DNA from 3 places in the Aeribacillus sp. FSL M8-0254 genome. Region 1 is predicted to be linked to each of the others. Evidence: a T-box and tRNA genes for the amino acid it is inferred to sense, from the RefSeq annotation. Region 1 holds a T-box; the other regions hold tRNA genes.
What was found. A T-box is a leader RNA that pairs with one kind of tRNA and senses whether it is charged. The one in region 1 lies ahead of glyQ (glycine--tRNA ligase subunit alpha), so its partner is inferred to be a tRNA-Gly.
Positions count from the first base shown of each region.

Region 2: it encodes a tRNA-Gly, which carries the amino acid that the T-box ahead of glyQ (glycine--tRNA ligase subunit alpha) is inferred to sense. The anticodon was not compared.
Region 3: it encodes a tRNA-Gly, which carries the amino acid that the T-box ahead of glyQ (glycine--tRNA ligase subunit alpha) is inferred to sense. The anticodon was not compared.

Region 1 covers NZ_JBBOZY010000001.1:2,642,062-2,648,433, forward strand. Annotated here, with positions in the region: gene NSQ44_RS12840 (pyruvate, water dikinase regulatory protein) at 1-171, opposite strand, end outside; gene NSQ44_RS12845 (helix-turn-helix transcriptional regulator) at 187-825, opposite strand; gene glyS (glycine--tRNA ligase subunit beta) at 1,593-3,656, opposite strand; gene glyQ (glycine--tRNA ligase subunit alpha) at 3,649-4,539, opposite strand; T-box leader at 4,609-4,782, opposite strand; gene recO (DNA repair protein RecO) at 4,899-5,651, opposite strand; gene NSQ44_RS12865 (YqzL family protein) at 5,682-5,822, opposite strand; gene era (GTPase Era) at 5,935-6,372, opposite strand, start outside.
Region 2 covers NZ_JBBOZY010000001.1:183,629-190,000, reverse strand. Annotated here, with positions in the region: gene cdaA (diadenylate cyclase CdaA) at 1-154, opposite strand, end outside; gene NSQ44_RS01055 (anti-sigma factor family protein) at 311-913, opposite strand; gene sigW (RNA polymerase sigma factor SigW) at 928-1,491, opposite strand; gene NSQ44_RS01045 (MerR family transcriptional regulator) at 1,796-2,581, shown strand; gene NSQ44_RS01040 (tautomerase family protein) at 2,660-2,878, opposite strand; tRNA gene NSQ44_RS01035 (tRNA-Gly) at 4,086-4,157, opposite strand; tRNA gene NSQ44_RS01030 (tRNA-Lys) at 4,163-4,238, opposite strand; tRNA gene NSQ44_RS01025 (tRNA-Gln) at 4,594-4,668, opposite strand; tRNA gene NSQ44_RS01020 (tRNA-Tyr) at 4,777-4,861, opposite strand; tRNA gene NSQ44_RS01015 (tRNA-Thr) at 4,874-4,946, opposite strand; tRNA gene NSQ44_RS01010 (tRNA-Val) at 5,042-5,117, opposite strand; tRNA gene NSQ44_RS01005 (tRNA-Glu) at 5,119-5,193, opposite strand; tRNA gene NSQ44_RS01000 (tRNA-Thr) at 5,282-5,354, opposite strand; tRNA gene NSQ44_RS00995 (tRNA-Asn) at 5,356-5,430, opposite strand; rRNA gene rrf (5S ribosomal RNA) at 5,556-5,671, opposite strand; rRNA gene NSQ44_RS00985 (23S ribosomal RNA) at 5,767-6,372, opposite strand, start outside.
Region 3 covers NZ_JBBOZY010000001.1:98,006-104,377, reverse strand. Annotated here, with positions in the region: gene NSQ44_RS00535 (hypothetical protein) at 1-657, shown strand, start outside; gene NSQ44_RS00530 (prepilin peptidase) at 676-1,428, shown strand; gene NSQ44_RS00525 (hypothetical protein) at 1,858-2,262, opposite strand; gene NSQ44_RS00520 (IS110 family transposase) at 2,338-3,558, opposite strand; gene NSQ44_RS00515 (protein rep) at 4,216-4,548, opposite strand; tRNA gene NSQ44_RS00510 (tRNA-Ala) at 4,626-4,698, opposite strand; tRNA gene NSQ44_RS00505 (tRNA-Pro) at 4,709-4,785, opposite strand; tRNA gene NSQ44_RS00500 (tRNA-Arg) at 4,790-4,866, opposite strand; tRNA gene NSQ44_RS00495 (tRNA-Leu) at 4,872-4,960, opposite strand; tRNA gene NSQ44_RS00490 (tRNA-Gly) at 4,968-5,039, opposite strand; tRNA gene NSQ44_RS00485 (tRNA-Leu) at 5,046-5,128, opposite strand; tRNA gene NSQ44_RS00480 (tRNA-Lys) at 5,136-5,211, opposite strand; tRNA gene NSQ44_RS00475 (tRNA-Thr) at 5,813-5,885, opposite strand; tRNA gene NSQ44_RS00470 (tRNA-Val) at 6,040-6,115, opposite strand; rRNA gene rrf (5S ribosomal RNA) at 6,138-6,253, opposite strand; rRNA gene NSQ44_RS00460 (23S ribosomal RNA) at 6,349-6,372, opposite strand, start outside.

The DNA.
Region 1 (6,372 bases):
TTTCGCCAATGCGACAACTTCTTTGATTGTATTTGCATCCTCCACATAAGGCACCCTTTTCACATTCGTTTCATATTGAGAGCCGTTAAATTGACTGATGGCTGCTTTTACAACGAGATCTGCCGTTTCCCCGACTGAGTCTGAAACAATATAGATCGTACGATTATTCATTCGGATCCCCCATTCTTACATAATATCGTCATCAACTAATCTTACCAATATTTTTGTAATGTTTGTTTTCGTAATTCTTCCAATCACTTCAAAACCGCCGTCCACTTCTTTTACTACGGGCAGTGCATCGATTTGCTTTTCAATTAAAATCCTTGCTACATCAATAATAAGATCTTCCTTTTTGCATACGGTTATATTTGGCATTCTAGTCATAATAATATTGACGGGGATTTGGGTTAATTCCTGTTTGCCGATGCTTGCCCGGAGGAGATCTTTTCTCGACAGCACTCCCACTAGCAACGATTGATTATCTACCACAAATAATGTCCCGACATCTTCCAAAAACATTGTACAAATTGCATCATAAACAGAAACATTATCGTTGACAACGACTGGGATCGACTGAAAATCTTTTACTTGGAGCTTTTTTAATTTCTCTGCAAGCAAATTGGCGCCTGATTTTCCTGTATAAAAATAGCCGACTCGCGGCCTTGCGTCAAGGTATCCAGCCATTGTTAAAATTGCTAAATCAGGTCTTAGCGTAGCTCTTGTCAAGTTTAAACGATCTGCAATATGCTCACCTGTAATTGGCCCATGCTCCTTAACGATTTGCAATATTTGTTCTTGCCGTTTATTAAGCTCTATTGTCCTCACCACCTTGAAAAAGAGGCTGCATTATAAAAATATTATATATGATTTCAATATTTTGAAAAGGTTTTCTATTGCTCATTACGGCGAATCGAGTAGGAGGGAGCGATTAACTCCCGTCCTCTCACACCACCGTACGTACGGTTCCGTATACGGCGGTTCAATTAAGATAATTGACGCAAGTCTTTATAACTTCCGTGAATAGCTGTTCTCTTTATGCCAGTGGTCACTCCACCCTCCAAGAGATCTCCCACGGGATTCACCGCTTCCTCCCTCAAGTGAGGTACTACGTTTTCTGTGTTCATCATGACTCACTGAATGCCAAGGGCTATTCTCTCTTAATTGTTCGGTCCTTCTTAGTTGTTCTAGACCAACTAATACTATGACCTCTGCTGACTTCTGACTGTTCAGCTATCTATCACTAGATAGGTTACCAAGGTTACTTGGCGTGCCAGCCAGACCTCCCCGGGTAAGAGTGTAATCTTTCCTTCCATCCATCTGCTTCATTTACTCTGTATCACCTTCGGCAGAAAGGGCTTTGTTTTGTCTTGCAAACTCACCCAGTGATACCTAGCCTCATATGAAGTTCGTGTTCCGAGAGACCTTAAAGTTTGCCGCTCGCTTCCTTCAGATTCCGCGTCACCACGGACACCCTTGCGTTAAGCTAACTGCTACTTCTGCCTTCGCAGCTCGGGACTTTCACCCTATAGATTACACCCATGCCGGGCGCACAAGGAAAGACGATTATCCTCGGGATAATCGTCCATTTGCATTTATTTTACGATAATTTCATTCACTTTGGCAAAAGATGTGATTATCTTTGTTAATTGTACCATTTGGGACAGCCTGTTTTGTTTAACCGATTCATCCTCTGCCATTACCATAATATTATCAAAATAACGATCAATCACCGGCTTTAAAGCTTTCATTTCCAAAAATGCTTCTTTAAAATTACCCTCTTTTTGCAATTTTACAAAATTTTCTTCAAGCCGTAAATACGCTTGATACAATGTTTTTTCTTCTTCCTTCTCGAACAGGTCTTCTTTAATATTGCCCTCTTGGCCCTTAGACGAGATGTTGACAACACGAGACAGCGATTCAATTACTTCTTTAAAGTCACCCTTTTGGCTTTCTTCTGACAGAACGGCAGCCCGCTCAAAATATGCATTAACTTCATGGTAATTGGATTGTAATACCGATTCAATTATATCATGGCGGACATTTTCTTCATGAAGCGCAAATTTGACTCTCATTTGGAAGAACGACAGCAATTCTTTTCTCAAATTGTCTTTATTTTCTAAACCATATACATTTATAGCAAGGTCGAACAATTCCTCCAATTCAAGCCGCCATTGTTTGGCTCGAAGAATTTGAACAATGCCGCTTGCCTGTCTTCTTAATGCATACGGATCTTGTGAGCCAGTTGGAATCAAACCGATCGAAAAAAATCCTGCAATTGTATCCAGCTTGTCCGCAAGCCCTACAATGGCTCCGCTCAACGTTTCAGGCGTCTTGTCGGAAGCATGCCGCGGCATATAATGCTCATTTATTCCTTTTGCAACCTCTTCCTGTTCACCCTTTAAAAGAGCGTATTTTTCTCCCATAATTCCTTGAAGCTCAGGAAATTCATAAACCATTTGCGTAACAATGTCAAATTTGCAAATGGAAGCAGTCCGTTTAATATAAGCTTTCTCCTCATTGGAGCATTCAAGCTTTTCGCTAAGCTTTTCTGATAATTTTACAATTCGGCGAACCTTGTCACCGATGGAGCCCAGTTCTTCATGAAAAACAATTTTTTCAAGCTTCTCCAGTGCGGTATCGATGGCAAGCTTTTTGTCTTCTTCGTAGAAGAAATTTGCATCGGAAAGTCTTGCCCGAAGGACCTTTTCATTCCCCTTGGCAATCGTTTCAATGTTTTGATCATTCCCGTTTTTTACGGTAACAAAAAACGGAAGCAGCTTTCCATCTTTATTTTTGACAGGAAAATATCGCTGATGCTCCTTCATCGTCGTCACTAACACTTCTTCAGGCAATGTTAAAAACTGGTCTTCGAATGAACCGTACAGGGCGGTCGGATATTCCACCAAGTTTGTAACTTCCTCGAGCAAATCTTCATCAACAGGGATGATCCAGTTTTCCTTTCTTTCCAGTTCCTCCAGCTGTTGAATGATCATTTGTTTTCGTTTTTCATAATCGGCGACAACAAACTGGTTCAACAAAGTATTTTCATAATCGCGTGGAGTGGAAATTTCCGCTTTCGTTCCTAAAAAGCGATGGCCATACGTAACATTTCCTGTCGGAACATCGGTAATGGAAAACGGAATGATGTCTTGTCCAAATAAGACAACTAACCATTGGATCGGACGGATATAGCGAAGATTCCAATTTCCCCAACGCATATTTTTCGGAAAATGGATGGTTTGAATAATCTCTTCTAACCCAGGGAGCAGTTCTTTCGTTTCTTTCCCTTTTTGAAATGTTTGAACAAAAGCGTACTCAACACCGTTTACTTCTTTAAAGGATATGTCGTTTGTGGAAGCTCCTTGGCTCCGTGCAAAGCCTAACGCTGCTTTTGTCCAATTTCCATTCTCATCAACCGCAATCTTTTTTGCCGGTCCTTTTGCTTCGCCAAGCAAATCTTCCTGTTTTTCATTTACATCCTCTACAAGGACGGCAAGACGTCTAGGAGTTGAATATTTTTTTATTTTGGCGTAAGAAATGCGATGTTCATCCAGCCAAGCTCCTACTTTGTCAGCCAGCTGATCAATCGAAGACAGGATGACGCCGGCAGGCATTTCTTCAAGCCCGATTTCGATAAGTAAATCCCGTTTATTCATGATTTTCGGCCCCCTTGTTTTTCAGCATTGGAAAACCGAGTTTTTCCCGTTCTTCATAAAACGTTTTGGCAACTTTTCTTGCCAGCTTTCTCACTCTGCCAATATATCCGGTTCGTTCTGTAACAGAAATAGCTCCTTTTGCGTCAAGCAAATTAAATGTGTGCGAGCATTTTAAAACGTAGTCGTACGCTGGATGAACGAGACCTAATTCCATCTGTCTGTGCGCTTCTTTTTCATACGTATTAAACAGTTCAAATAGCATGTTTGTATCGGATGTTTCGAACGTATACTTGGAATGCTCATATTCAGGCTGATAAAAAATGTCCCGATATGTAAATCCGTTTGTCCATTCAAGGTCAAATACATTTTCTTTTTCTTGAATATAAGACGCCAAACGCTCTATTCCATAAGTTATTTCAACAGAAATCGGTTTGCATTCCAGTCCTCCGACCTGCTGAAAATACGTGAATTGAGTAATTTCCATTCCGTCAAGCCAAACTTCCCAGCCAAGCCCTGCGCAGCCGAGAGAAGGATTTTCCCAGTTATCTTCCACAAAGCGGATGTCATGTTCAAGCGGATCAATTCCAAGAGCCTTTAATGAATCTAAATAAATTTCTTGTATGTTTTTCGGAGACGGCTTCATAATGACTTGGAATTGATGGTGTTGATAAAGGCGGTTCGGATTTTCCCCATACCTTCCGTCAGCAGGTCTTCTTGACGGCTCCACATAAGCAACATTCCATGGTTCTGGCCCGATGGAGCGAAGAAATGTGTATGGGCTCATGGTTCCGGCACCTTTTTCTACATCATATGCCTGCATCAAAATACATCCATGATCGGCCCAATGCTTTTGCAGCGTCAAAATCATTTCTTGAATGTTCATTCATCATGCACCTCCACAATTAAGTTATGTTCGAACAAAATAAAAACCGTCCCTAATGCAACAAAGTTGCATAGGGACGGGATGACCCGCGGTTCCACCCTATTTGCTGAAAAACGTTTCAGCCTCTCGTAAACCGTTATTGCTCTGGAACGCCGTTCCCTGCATCCTCATACCTTAGCTCGCACCATCCTAAGGTCGCTTTCTATGAAGATTGCAGGTACTCTTTTCCTTCATCGCATTTTATTATTCAATTTGACATGTATCATTTCCGCTCATTACATGACGTTAAATCGCTTTTTCTAACAGCATGAGGGGGGATAAATCCTTCATTTGAAAGGTTTCACATCCATGTATATGGTTTACAACATTTCTTTTAAACTGTCAAGCTGATTTAAAAATTTTTTCGATTTCAGCGATAAACCTGCATATTCCTGATAATATTGATCAAGAACAAATCTCAGTTCTTTTTTTGTCTCAGCGGAGACGGATATTTGACCAATGCGGTTTAAGTCAATAGAATAAAACAGCCGCAACAGCTTCACTGTCTTCTGAGAAATATTGAGCCTGTAAGGATCTTTTTCAAAACAGCGGCTGCAAATCAATCCGTTTTCTTTTAATGAAAAATGAAACGGTCCGTTTGTTTCGCCGCTTACTGCACATTTGTTTAATTCGGGATATAAACCGAGAACGTTGAGCATCTTTATTTCAAATATATTGGTCAAAATTTCCGCATCCTTTTCTTCATTCAGCAGATGAAGTGTTTGAAATAAGAGCTCAAACAAAAAAGGGTTTCTGTCTTTTTCATCTGTTCCTTTATCAAGGAGCTCTACAATATATGAAGCATATGCAGTCAAAAAAATATTTTCCTTAATCTCTCTAAAAGCGGAAATGATTTCTCCTTGGCTTAAATTGCCCAATCCAGAAGATTGATGATACAAAAAATTTCCATACGTAAAAAGTTGGGTAACAGCTGCGAGGCGGCTGTTCGGTTTATTTGCGCCCCGTGCCATTACACCAACTTTCCCCAACTCCCTTGTATATATTGTAACAACTTTATTGGTCTCACCATATTCCGTTGTACGAATGACAATTCCTTCCGTTTTTACAAGCATTTCTCCACCATCCTATTGGATACAGCACTTCTAAACAGGGAGATCAACCTCAGTCCGCTCTTCTTCCTTCATTTGACAATCTTTCGTCCGCTCCTTTTCAAGCTCTTTAAAAAGGAGATATGTGTCAATATTACCTGTAAACGTGAATACTTTCCAGGTAAAATCTAACATATTGTCCCCACCTTTCTGTCGTTGTTCCTAAGCTATATCCAATTCATTGTTATCATAGCCTTTTTGACTCATTTTCATGTTTTGAAAATATTTCTAACTTCCTTCAAGTCAATTAATATTCGTCTTCCCTAAATCCAAAATCTCGCAATTGCGACAGGCGATTTCTCCAATCTTTTTGCACTTTGACCCACAGCTCTAAAAAGACTTTTGACCCGAGCAAGTTTTCAATGTCAACCCTTGCCCTTTTCCCAATTTCTTTCAACATTCTTCCTTGCTTCCCAATGATAATACCTTTTTGAGAGTTGCGTTCCACAACAATTGTTGCAGCTATATATACTGCATGGTTTTCTCTTTTTTCAATTGAATCAACAACAACTGCAACAGAATGCGGGATCTCTTCTCTTGTCAAATGCAATACTTTTTCGCGAACTAGTTCAGAAATGATAAAACGTTCCGGGTGATCTGTCACCTGATCACTAGGATAATATTGCGGACCTTCCGGCAAATACGCTTCAATTTGCCCTAGCAACGTTTCAATGTTGTTTCCTTG
Region 2 (6,372 bases), 2.5 Mb from region 1:
CTTTAACGATAATGATTACGATAATTCCTTTTAAAAGCTGAACAGCTTTCGTTCCACGAATCACCATAATCAATTTATAGATAACGAACCAAACGAGGAGAATATCAATGACATCTGTGAGGTAATGCAAAAGAGAAAAATCCCCTAAGGTCATATTGTTTTCCTCCAATAGTTCATCAAATCGCGATTGATCTATTCTAATCAAACTTCTAGGTTTGAAAATCTCTCTAATCAAAATTCCACTTTATTATATCATAACTTTTCCTAAATGCACTTAAACATAAAAATAGACCATCCTACTAAAGATGGCCTATTGTTTAAAAACCTCTGACAGAGTCGATTTTACTTCATACCACAGCCACTCAAACAATTCGTTTATTTCCTCAACCTCTCCGGTAACTTGACCGGCAGAAGCCAAATATTGGTCTCCGTTAATCACCGTTACATTTCCTTCAACTTTTCCTTCTATTTTAATATCACCGTTTTTAACAGTAATATCACCTTTCACCGTTTCTCCTTCAGGCACAATAACAGTACGGTTGTCAACAACCAAATTATCATACTTTGTTACGCTGAATTGGCTTTCTTCATAAGAAGCAAATAAACTTCCAGTCATTAGAATAACAAATAGTGCAGCGGCTGAAAAGAAAGGATGATTTCGGAACCAGCGTCTAGTTGAGACCGTACGCTTTTCTTTTGGCAGTTTTTCTAACACCTTTTGCGTAAAATCTGCCGGTGCTTCAACATGTGAGATACTCTTGACAAACGCTACAGCTTTTTCCAATTCTTGATAATGTGCCTTGCAATCCTCACAGGATTGCAAGTGTTTTTTTAACTCACGACCTTCATCCTCATGCAAATCCCCGTCCAAATACTTATGGATCATCTCCACTACATGCTTAGGACATTTCATCTTACTCACCCCAATCACAAATGCCTTAATTGTTTGCGTAAAGCCTCCCGTCCCCGGTGTATTCTTGTTTTAACTGTTCCGACTGGAAGTTCCAATATCTCTGCGATTTCTTGCAAGGATAGCTCCTCAATATATCTCAATACGATGACTGATCGATATTTATCTGGCAGTTTTAAAATTTCTTTTTGAATCGTTTCTTGCAGTTCAATTGCTTCAACTTCTTTTTCAGGCATTGCAATATCAGATGATACTTGGGAGTACATTGTTAAGCCATCAGTCCCCGCAACTTCTGCATCTAAATAATAGTCCGGTTTCTTTTTCCGAATACGATCAATCGATAAATTGGTTGCAATCCGATAAATCCATGTAGAAAATTTTTTGTTCATATCAAATGAATGGATGTTCATATACACTCTTATAAATGCTTCCTGTGCTATGTCCTCAGCTTCATGGGCGTTTCCCAGCATTCGATAACAAAGTTGAAAAATTTTATCTTTATATAATTCAACAACTTCTGCAAATGCATTTTGGTCGCCTTTTTTAATTTGTTTGATCTTTTTATTTATAAATTCTTCCATTTTTCTACCTCCGCAGTTGCGGGTACATCATGATACGAATTCGTTCCCCAAAGGTTTCATTTTTTTATACATCTATTCTAGCAAATTTTAGGAATTTATGTTTTCATCTGCAAGAAAAATTTTTTCCTTTTGTAGCAAAAACCTTTCTTATTCCCATTTCTGGGCTTTTTATAAAGAAACGTCCAACTTGTCATAATGAAAAATGACATTACAAATTTTTTCAGAGGGGTTGCACCTCACGCCGCGTTAGGTATTATGATCACAATAGGTTTATAAAGATAAGTATTTTGGGGGCGATGTTAAAATGAAGGAAGAGACTTACTTTACGATTGGCGAATTTTCTAAAAAGACGGGAACAACAATCCGAACATTGCATTATTATGATCAAATTGGACTGCTCAAACCGAAAAAAAATCCTCGTTCTGGACACCGATTATACTCTGCTCATGATGTATTGACACTTCAAAAAATAGTCAGTCTTAAATTTTTAGGATACAGTTTAGAACAAATCAAAGAGTTAATGAATGAAACCAACTTCGATTTAAACTTAAAGGAAACTTTACAGTTCCAAAAAGAAGCGCTTGAAGAACGAAAGGAACATATTGAAGAAGTGCTCAAAGCCATTAAACGAATTCTCACGATTTTAGAAGAAGAAAAAGAAGTGGATAGCAATGTTTTAATGAGTCTTATTCAGAGCATACAAACAGAAAAAGAACAGCGCAAATGGTTAGAACATTATACATCAAAAGAAGTAGCTGAAAAGCTTTTTGATCAGCCTGAAGAGGTAATGATCTCCCTTGACAAAGAATACATCCAATTATCCCAAGAAACAAAAAGATTGGCAGGAAGACCTGTCGATGATCCTGAGGTAGAAGCGTTAGTCGAAAAATATATGAAAACAATATTAGAATTTATCGGAAAAGAATTAATTAGTGCTATCGGGAATTTAGATGAAGCTGAAATTAAAACTTTTGAAAATAAATTGCCATCTCCATTTACACAGGAGGAAGAGGAGTGGCTTCAGCAAGTGATGGAACATTATGCGATGAAAGCTGGGTTTCTCCAAGATGAAAATATTGACCGACTTTAGGCAAATGAAAAAACTTCACCTCCCCTTTTCCAATTGGGGAGGTCATTTTTTATCTTTGAATTACAGGATGATGGATATTCATTCAGCTCCCATTTTCCCGAAACCTTCCCCAAATTTTATCGAGTGAAGTGTTCCACCGGAAGCCCAATTATCTCTCTCATATTCATCGAAAACTACTGTAACCCATTCTTCTTTCACGTTTAGTATTTGCGCTGCTGCTTTTGTTATTGCCTCAGTAAACTGCTGTTTCTGTTCTGCGGTTCTTCCTTTAGCCAGCTTTACGTTGATAAAAGGCATCGAATCACAACTCCTTTAAGCCGTTTGAATTTATAAATGGTGTCGAAATTTATTCGTCCTCATCCGGATCTGTGCTATTTCAAAAAATGAAACAAGACAGAAGTTTGTCGATATACTTCGTCACAACACCCGTAAAAACCTTTGCTGGGCAGTCCATTATGCAAAATGTTTTACACAAATCATCCTCTACAGAAACAATCTTCTGGAAAAGAGACTAATTTTTAAAATCAACCAAAAAATCATGGTTCCATTTCGGAACAACCGCATTACCAATCCTAAAAGGAAAAATACAATTCGCCTTCAATGGTATATCCAAATTTAAAAGGCTGTTATGGGACTAAAAAGGAGAATGCTCCTACATATCATTATTTTGAGATTCAAAAGCGAGGATTAGATATAATCGAAGGGATTAGTAACATTTTCAAATCGAGTAGGAGGGAGCGATTAACTCCCGTCCTCTCACACCACCGTACGTACGGTTCCGTATACGGCGGTTCAATTAAGATAATTGACGCAAGTCTTTATAACTTCCGTGAATAGCTGTTCTCTTTATGCCAGTGGTCACTCCACCCTCCAAGAGGTCTCCCACGGGATTCACCGCTTCCTCCCTCAAGTGAGGTACTACGTTTCCTGTGTTCATCATGACTCACTGAATGCCAAGGGCTATTCTCTCTTAATTGTTCGGTCCTTCTTAGTTGTTCTAGACCAACTAATACTATGACCTCTGCTGACTTCTGACGGTTCAGCTACTTATCACTAAGTAGGTTATGAAGAGTATTTCACCTATCCGCCAGACCTCCCCGGGTAAGTACATGCACTTTCACTGGGGCAGCGAAACTACAAAAGCACTGCAAATAGCGCCTCCCCGGGTAAATACATGCACTTTCACACCATCTATCCGCCTCATTTACTCGATATGACCTTCGACAGAAAGAGCTTTGTTTTGTTTGGCAAACTCACTCAATCATACCTAGCCTTATATGAGGTTCGTGTTCCTCGGACCGGTGTTTTGCCTCCAGCTTCCTTCAGATTCCGCGTCACCACGGACACCCTTTCGTTGAGCTAACCTCTACTTCTGTCTTCGGGGTTCGGGACTTACACCCTATAGTTCATGTACATGCCGGGCGCACATAAAAAAAATCCTGACAATTTCTTGTCAGGAATTAAGTTCATCTCATTTTATAAAATTTTCCCTATTGAATTTAAAAGCGGAAGACGGGACTCGAACCCGCGACCCCCACCTTGGCAAGGTGGTGTTCTACCACTGAACTACTTCCGCACAAATGGTGAGCCATGGAGGATTCGAACCTCCGACCCTCTGATTAAAAGTCAGATGCTCTACCGACTGAGCTAATGGCTCATAAAAAAATTTTTTCTTCTAATCCATTTTTCATTTGTCAGATGTCCCTTCCTCTTCCTGATCTTTCGAGGATGTTAGATGCGTCGGGACAACTCGTCGCCTATTCGATGAAGCCTTGCTCGTTGCTCTACCGACTGAGCTAATGGCTCGTAAAAAAATTTTTTTCTTCTAATCCATTTTTCATTTGTCAGATGTCCCTTCCTCTTCCTGATCTTTCGAGGATGCTGGATGCGTTGGGACAACTCGTTGCTTATTCGACGAGGCTTCGCCCTTTGTAAAATCTAGTTAAATCTTACTTTCTATCTAACATTTTTACAAAAAAAAGAACAGACATGAACTGTCTTTTTATAATAAATGGCTGGGCTAGCTGGATTCGAACCAGCGCATCACGGAGTCAAAGTCCGTTGCCTTACCGCTTGGCTATAGCCCAATATCACCATTCATCTCTTGACTAATTATATTGTACCAATAAAAAAATCACTTTATACAACATTTTGTTGTTTAATGTGATTTCAATGTTTCATAACATTCTTCGGCATGGTGGAGGGGGACGGATTCGAACCGCCGAACCCTAAGGGAGCGGATTTACAGTCCGCCGCGTTTAGCCACTTCGCTACCCCTCCGATTATTAAAAATGCCGGCGAGAGGAATCGAACCCCCAACCTACTGATTACAAGTCAGTTGCTCTACCAATTGAGCTACACCGGCGCAATAAATACTTTAGATCACACTCAGTTTTTACCTTTGTTTAAATTGTTATGCCAGCCTCATAAAACTTGCTTAAGAAAAGCTTGTTTAGTACATGGTGGAGGATGACGGGATCGAACCGCCGACCCCTTGCTTGTAAGGCAAGTGCTCTCCCAGCTGAGCTAATCCTCCATGGTGACCCGTACGGGATTCGAACCCGTGTTACCGCCGTGAAAGGGCGGTGTCTTAACCACTTGACCAACGGGCCATTTCATTTTCATAACTTAATGACAACCGACATTTGACATTTTAGCACATGGCATAGATAGAAATCAAGAAAAGATTTGCTTTTGAAAAGCTTCCAACCGGGCTCGAACCGGTGACCTCTTCCTTACCATGGAAGTGCTCTACCAACTGAGCTATGGAAGCATGGCTCCGCAGGCAGGATTCGAACCTGCGACCGTTCGGTTAACAGCCGAATGCTCTACCACTGAGCTACTGCGGAATATTTTAATAAACCATATTTTGGTTCACATACAGCTCAATCAGTATATCAAAATGATTTCAAAAGAATGTACTCTTGTATGGTTCTCTACAATAAGCCCAGCTTTCAAAAAGAATTTAAAGGCAGCCTGGCAGCGTCCTACTCTCGCAAGGGACAAACCCTCACTACCATCGGCGCTGAAGAGCTTAACTTCCGTGTTCGGGATGGGAACGGGTGTGACCTCTTCGCCATTGCCACCAAGCAGCCTTTTCTGTTTTCCTTCCTGTTGTCAAATGACATCGGAATGTCATTCTTTCAAAACTAGATAACGTTTCTTTCACGAATAGATGCTCTTACTTGGTTAAGTCCTCGATCGATTAGTATCCGTCAGCTCCACGTGTCACCACGCTTCCACCTCGGACCTATCTACCTCGTCATCTTCAAGGGATCTTACTCGCTTTTCGCGATGGGAAATCTCATCTTGAGGGGGGCTTCACGCTTAGATGCTTTCAGCGCTTATCCCTTCCGCACATAGCTACCCAGCGGTGCCCCTGGCGGGACAACTGGTACACCAGCGGTGCGTCCATCCCGGTCCTCTCGTACTAAGGACAGCTCCTCTCAAATTTCCTGCGCCCGCGACGGATAGGGACCGAACTGTCTCACGACGTTCTGAACCCAGCTCGCGTACCGCTTTAATGGGCGAACAGCCCAACCCTTGGGACCGACTACAGCCCCAGGATGCGATGAGCCGACATCGAGGTGCCAAACCTCCCCGTCGATGTGGACTCTTGGGGGAGATCAGCCTGTTATCCCCGGGGTAGCTTTTATCCGTTGAGCGATGGCCCTTCCATGCGGAACCACCGGATCACTAAGCCCGACTTTCGTCCCTGCTCGACTTGTAGGTCTCGCAGTCAAGCTCCCTTCTGCCTTTGCACTCTCCGAATGATTTCCAACCATTCTGAG
Region 3 (6,372 bases), 2.5 Mb from region 1:
GAAATGAAGCAATTGGAAGCACAATTGAATAAAAGTAAAACGGATAAGGAAGAAAATACTGCTCAATTAGAGAAAAAAATGCCGTTAAGCCGCAATATGGATCAGCTGCTGCTTGATTTACAGGAAGCGGAATACGTCAGCGGCAGCCAAATCCAGAACATTTCCTTTCAGGATGAGCAAACGCTGTCTGAATCGGAATTATTATCGGAAAACAATAAAACAGATACGAACAATACGAACGAAAATAAGGAGCAAAATGAATCAACCGAAATGGAGTCTGCAACTAATCAATCTGAAAATGAAAGTGCAAATGCTCCGTCTAATCAAAGCGAAAACCAATCAGCTTCCAACGAATCGACAAAGGAAGATAAATATAAAAACGTGAAGCTAATAACCTTCAATCTGTCGGTTGTTTCACCAGATTTCAAACATTTTTTACAATTCCTACAAGAAATAGAAAAATTGGAGCGAATCACCCGAGTGGACGTCCTTTCATTCACAAAACCGGGAGAAAAGGAGCTTTTAGAGGACGAAACGAATCAAACCATTACAATGGAAATTCAATTAACTACTTTTTATTTTGATTCAGCAGATAAAAGTCATTCATCAGAAACAAATAAGGAATCGCAAAATGGTAAAAACAGCCCTAAATACTAATGTACGAGGAGTTTGGCAATGGTTTTCGTTTACCTTTTTTTCTTTGTTATCGGAATCATTTTCGGGTCTTTTTTTAATGTTGTCGGTCTTCGCGTCCCGAAAAAACGCTCAATCGTTCAGCCGAGGTCGCACTGCCCGCATTGTGGCCATTTCTTATCCTGGTATGAATTAATACCCATCTTTTCATATGTGCTTCAGAAAGGAAAATGCCGCAGCTGCCGTGTACCGATTTCGGCTATTTACCCCGTGATGGAGCTGTTTACAGGTTTACTATTTGTTTTTAGTTTTTATAAAATTGGATTTAGCAAGGAGCTTTTAGTAGCACTACCCTTTGTTTCACTCCTGATCATTATTACGGTGAGTGATTTATCTTACAAATTGATTCCGAATCGAATTTTAATCTTTTTCTTCGTTCTATTTGTTCTCCTGCGGACCTGGATTCCGCTTCATCCTTGGTATGATTCGATAATTGGAATGACTGTCGGTTTTATCCTTCTTTATTTCATTGCCATTGTAAGCAATGGCGGAATGGGAGGCGGAGATATTAAACTATTTGCTGTTTTAGGATATGCTTTAGGTCTTAAAGGAGTTTTATTAGCTTTTTTCCTGTCTACCTTGATTGGTGCATTATTCGGTTTATTTGGCATCATCACGAAACAATTAAGCCGTAAATCGGCGATACCATTCGGACCTTTCATAAGTATTGGAGCCGTGCTTTCATATTTTTATGAAACGGAAATTTTCCATTGGTATATTCAGTTAATCATATAATGGACAAAAGAGAACAGGTCTGACTTTTCTTTTGATATGAAGCCAAAGTATTTTTAACAGCTATCCTAGCGAGCTAAACGGCCTTTTCAAAATCTTTACAATGGTGATAATGCCATCCATAACAACGATAAATGTTAATTAATCGGTTACACGCTCTCTTTTCTTGTTGAATATATAAACACTCAAAGCTTGCAGAAGGAATATATACGCTAAATATATGGCAATGGAAAATACTATGTTATATCCCTTATCAATTCCCGAAGACGGCAAATGAAAATAAGAAGAAATATCTAAATGATTGAATATAACGTAATCAAAAACAGCAAATTTACGCAGAAATGCAAAAACCGCAATTTTTGCAATCTCCACAACAAAAAGTATGGTAAAAATAAACATATACTTTTTGAATAGAACAGCCAAAAACATAGATCATGTTACATAAAAAATTGCGGTATAGGACTTCGCAATAAGTAATAACAATGCATGATAAAAAATATCATGATGAAATCCATAAAGTATGATAACGATTATGCTAGTCGATAATACAATGATTCCGTTGCAAATAAATACGAACAAATAAGAAGCGTATATTTTATGTAAAATCATTTTACGGGTGCTTTTATTTTTTTCAAAAACTCCATCTTTCATGATTGAAGCAGCAGAGCAAAAAATATAATATAGCAAGGCAATTAGGGCAATGATATCGACAGAGAAGCTTTGGAAAATCAATGACTCCGATTCTTCCGATAAAGCATCCTGTACAGACTTCATATTCTCATTGCTAAGTATGAAATATTGCAGTCCGCATCCTATCCTGAAAACAAAATTTGGCAAAAAACAACCCCCACCTAGCCTTTGGAATATAATTTCCAAAGGAAGGTATTAAAGTTTATATATGGTTTAATTCCCTTATGCACCCACTTTTTCTAACTTCACTTCGTACCCTAACCCCTCTAATTTCTTCACCGTTTGACGCACGATCTTTGCTTCCCGTTGACGATCCCAATAGTCTGCCCCTAATTCTTTATACGGTTCCTTCCGAGTTAACAGGTAATAGATGATTTCTAATATCGTTCGTCCAACTGCCATACTCGCTCGATTCGCCCCTCTTCTTGCGGCTATGCGGTGATATTTCGCGGATAAATACGTATCCTTCTTTCTCGCGGCGGCACGGGCACATTCTACTAAACACGCTCTCAGCTTCTTGTTCCCTTTCCTCGTTCGGCTTGATAACCGTTTCCCCGCACTCTCGTAGTTTCCTGGTGCCATGCCTGCCCACGATGCCAGATGGCTCGCTGATGCAAAGCGACTCATATCGGTTCCGATTTCCGCCAAAATTTGTTCCGCACTTTTCCGCCCGACTCCCGGAATCGTATCTAAGAGCTCCAGCGCTTCTTCAAAAGGGCGCGTTCTCTCCTCGATCTCCTGATCTAATCGCGCAATCGCTTCATCTAGGTATTCCACATGCCGCCATTGTTCGGCTAACATCATCCGTTGATGAGGGCCGATTACCCCGTGTAATGCGCGCTGGAGTTCTTCCACTTTTTGTTTCAATTTCCCTTTTGCGAGCTGAGCGATGACCATCGGATCGTTTTTCCCTTCGATCAACGCACGAATCATTTTTCGTGCCGATGCCCCATTGATATCGGAAACAACGGACGACAACTTGATGTTCGCTCCTTCCAATACTTTTTGAATCCGATTCAATTCCCGCGCTCTTTCTTCGATCAAACTGCGACGATATCGAACGAGTTCTCGCAGTTCTCGTTGGGCTCGGTCCGGAATATAACTTCCTTTCAACAATCCATGGCGAAGCAAGTTGGCGATCCACTCGGCATCCTTCATATCCGTCTTCCGTCCAGGAACTGCTTTAATATGCCGGGCATTGACGACAAGCGTTTCGATTTGTTCGAGTTCGAGCAAATTGTACAACGGTTTCCAGTACACGCTTGTCGATTCCATCGCCACGTGCGTCACCCCTTTTTCTTTCAACCAGTTCACAAACTCCAGCAATTCATCGGTCATGGTACCGAATGTTCGTATTTCTTTTCCTTCAGGGGTGATGGTACAAGCGGTAATGGATTTTTTATGCACGTCTACTCCACAACAACGTTCATATAATACCTTCATCGCTTTCCCTCCCTGCTTCATTTCATCTTCAGCTGGTGCAGTAGCCTATGACGAAGCATTCTATCCTGCGTGCTTCCCAACTCGGGAGCGACATTCCGTGGTGCACCAGGCTACTGGGGTCCGTCTATCTTTCGGACTCTTGCGTACCATAGATGCATCGACCTCATGACCCCAGCTGCAAGGAGTTATTTCGACAATATTCGTTTTCATCCTTCCGATGGTGCCGAATTTTTTTCGGCATGGGGGTCTATCATGATTGCAGCAAGTATAACATAAATTGGTTTGTGATGAGAAAAATACATTTTTATTTCATTACCCATTTTCCTATCCTCTCATATATTCAAGAATGAAGAAAATTTTATCCAAGTTCCTCTGAATCGTTTTTTATAGTGAATTGAAATTAATGAATAAAACTAGAGCATTTATTACGATTAAAAACATACACAATAATAGCGCCTTTTTGGAATCGATGATATTTTTTTTAACAATGATGAATATATATATTACGTTTACAATAATCGTTATGAAAATTTTTGCGTATATATTCGTTGAAATATTGTAAACATACTCTTGATGAATAAAGTTTGAGATAATGATCGTAATGGAAAATGGCAAATATCCATTGCCTTTTTCCAAAGGCTTGTCCAATCTTTTTGACTAATATATAACTTGCCTGGTGAAATAACTTTTCTTTACTGGTAATAACACATGAAAATGTGGATGATATGTATGTTCTTCATGATTTTTCGTGATTTCTAAAGCTCGAAAATACCCAAGGACGGCTGCATCAAATCGCTTGTACTTCGTCAAACGATTAAACCCCTTCATCATATCGGAAATCGTTTGGCGAAGCTCTCCTCCCTCGACATTCCGAACTGTCAGTGTGAGAAATAACCAAGCACAATGATATCGCCGATTGGCTTCCTCAACAATCAATTTATTGTGATATGCAATTTTTAACGACCTGCGCCAGGCATGTCCATTTTTCATGGGCAATAAAAAAACCTTAGGAATCTCCCTAAGGTTCAGCGGATTATTGGAATTGGTTGTATGAATAAATATTTGGATGGAGCCTAGCGGGATCGAACCGCTGACCTCCTGCGTGCAAAGCAGGCGCTCTCCCAGCTGAGCTAAGGCCCCTTTAAATTCCTGGTCGGGAAGACAGGATTCGAACCTGCGACCCCATGGTCCCAAACCATGTGCTCTACCAAGCTGAGCTACTTCCCGTATATGGCGCGCCCGAGAGGAGTCGAACCCCTAACCTTTTGATCCGTAGTCAAACGCTCTATCCAATTGAGCTACGGGCGCAAATATGGTGCCGAGGACCGGACTTGAACCGGTACGGTAGTCACCTACCGCAGGATTTTAAGTCCTGTGCGTCTGCCAATTCCGCCACCCCGGCAGAGAAAAGCGGAAGACGGGATTCGAACCCGCGACCCCCACCTTGGCAAGGTGGTGTTCTACCACTGAACTACTTCCGCATATGATGCGGGTGGAGGGACTTGAACCCCCACGCCATAAAGGCGCTAGATCCTGATTCTAGTGCGTCTGCCAATTCCGCCACACCCGCGTCAAAATGGTGAGCCATGGAGGATTCGAACCTCCGACCCTCTGATTAAAAGTCAGATGCTCTACCGACTGAGCTAATGGCTCATAAAAAATTTTTTTCTCCTAATCCATTTTTCATTTGTCAGATGTCCCTTCCTCTGCCAGTCTTTTCGAGGATGTTGGATGCGTCGGGACAACTCGTCGCTTATTCGATGAAGCCTTGCTCGTTGCACTACCGACTGAGCTAATGGCTCATAAAAAATTTTTTTCTTCTAATCCATTTTTCATTTGTCAGATGTCCCTTCCTCTGCCAGTCTTTTCGAGGATGTTGGATGCGTCGGGACAACTCGTCGCTTATTCGATGAAGCCTTGCTCGTTGCTCTACCGACTGAGCTAATGGCTCATAAAAAACTTATTCTTCTAATTCATTTTAAATTTGTCAGATGTCCCTTCCTCTGCCAGTCTTTTCGAGGATGTTGGATGCGTCGGGACAACTCGTCGCTTATTCGATGAAGCCTTGCTCGTTGCACTACCTGCTGAGCAATGGCTCATGATCAAAAATATTTTTTCAGCTGTCTCTTCTGTCTTAACTATTGGGAAAACGATCAATGACATCAGGGCAAAACAACCTGCCACAAATTTGATGAAGCATTGCTTGTCTGACAACTGATTGAAAGACATATTCATAATAAAACAACTAAAATGATGCCGGCGAGAGGAATCGAACCCCCAACCTACTGATTACAAGTCAGTTGCTCTGCCAATTGAGCTACACCGGCATAATAACAACTTCAATACTCAGTTTTTTCCTTTGCTTAAATTGTTATTCCAATGAAAGTAAGCTTGCTTAAGAAGAATCTCAATGTAGTACGCTGAAGTATAATCAAAGAAGACAGAACATGCTCTCCAATTGAGCTGCACGAGCATGCAAGATGGTGGAGGATGACGGGATCGAACCGCCGACCCCTTGCTTGTAAGGCAAGTGCTCTCCCAGCTGAGCTAATCCTCCTAAAAACAATTAAATAAAGGCAGCCTGGCAGCGTCCTACTCTCACAAGGGACAAACCCTCACTACCATCGGCGCTGAAGAGCTTAACTTCCGTGTTCGGGATGGGAACGGGTGTGACCTCTTCGCCATTGCCACCAAGCAGCCTTTTCTGTTTTCCTTCCTGTTGTCAAATGACATCGGAATGTCATTCTTTCAAAACTAGATAACGTTTCTTTCACGAATAGATGCTCTTACTTGGTTAAGTCCTCGATCGATTAG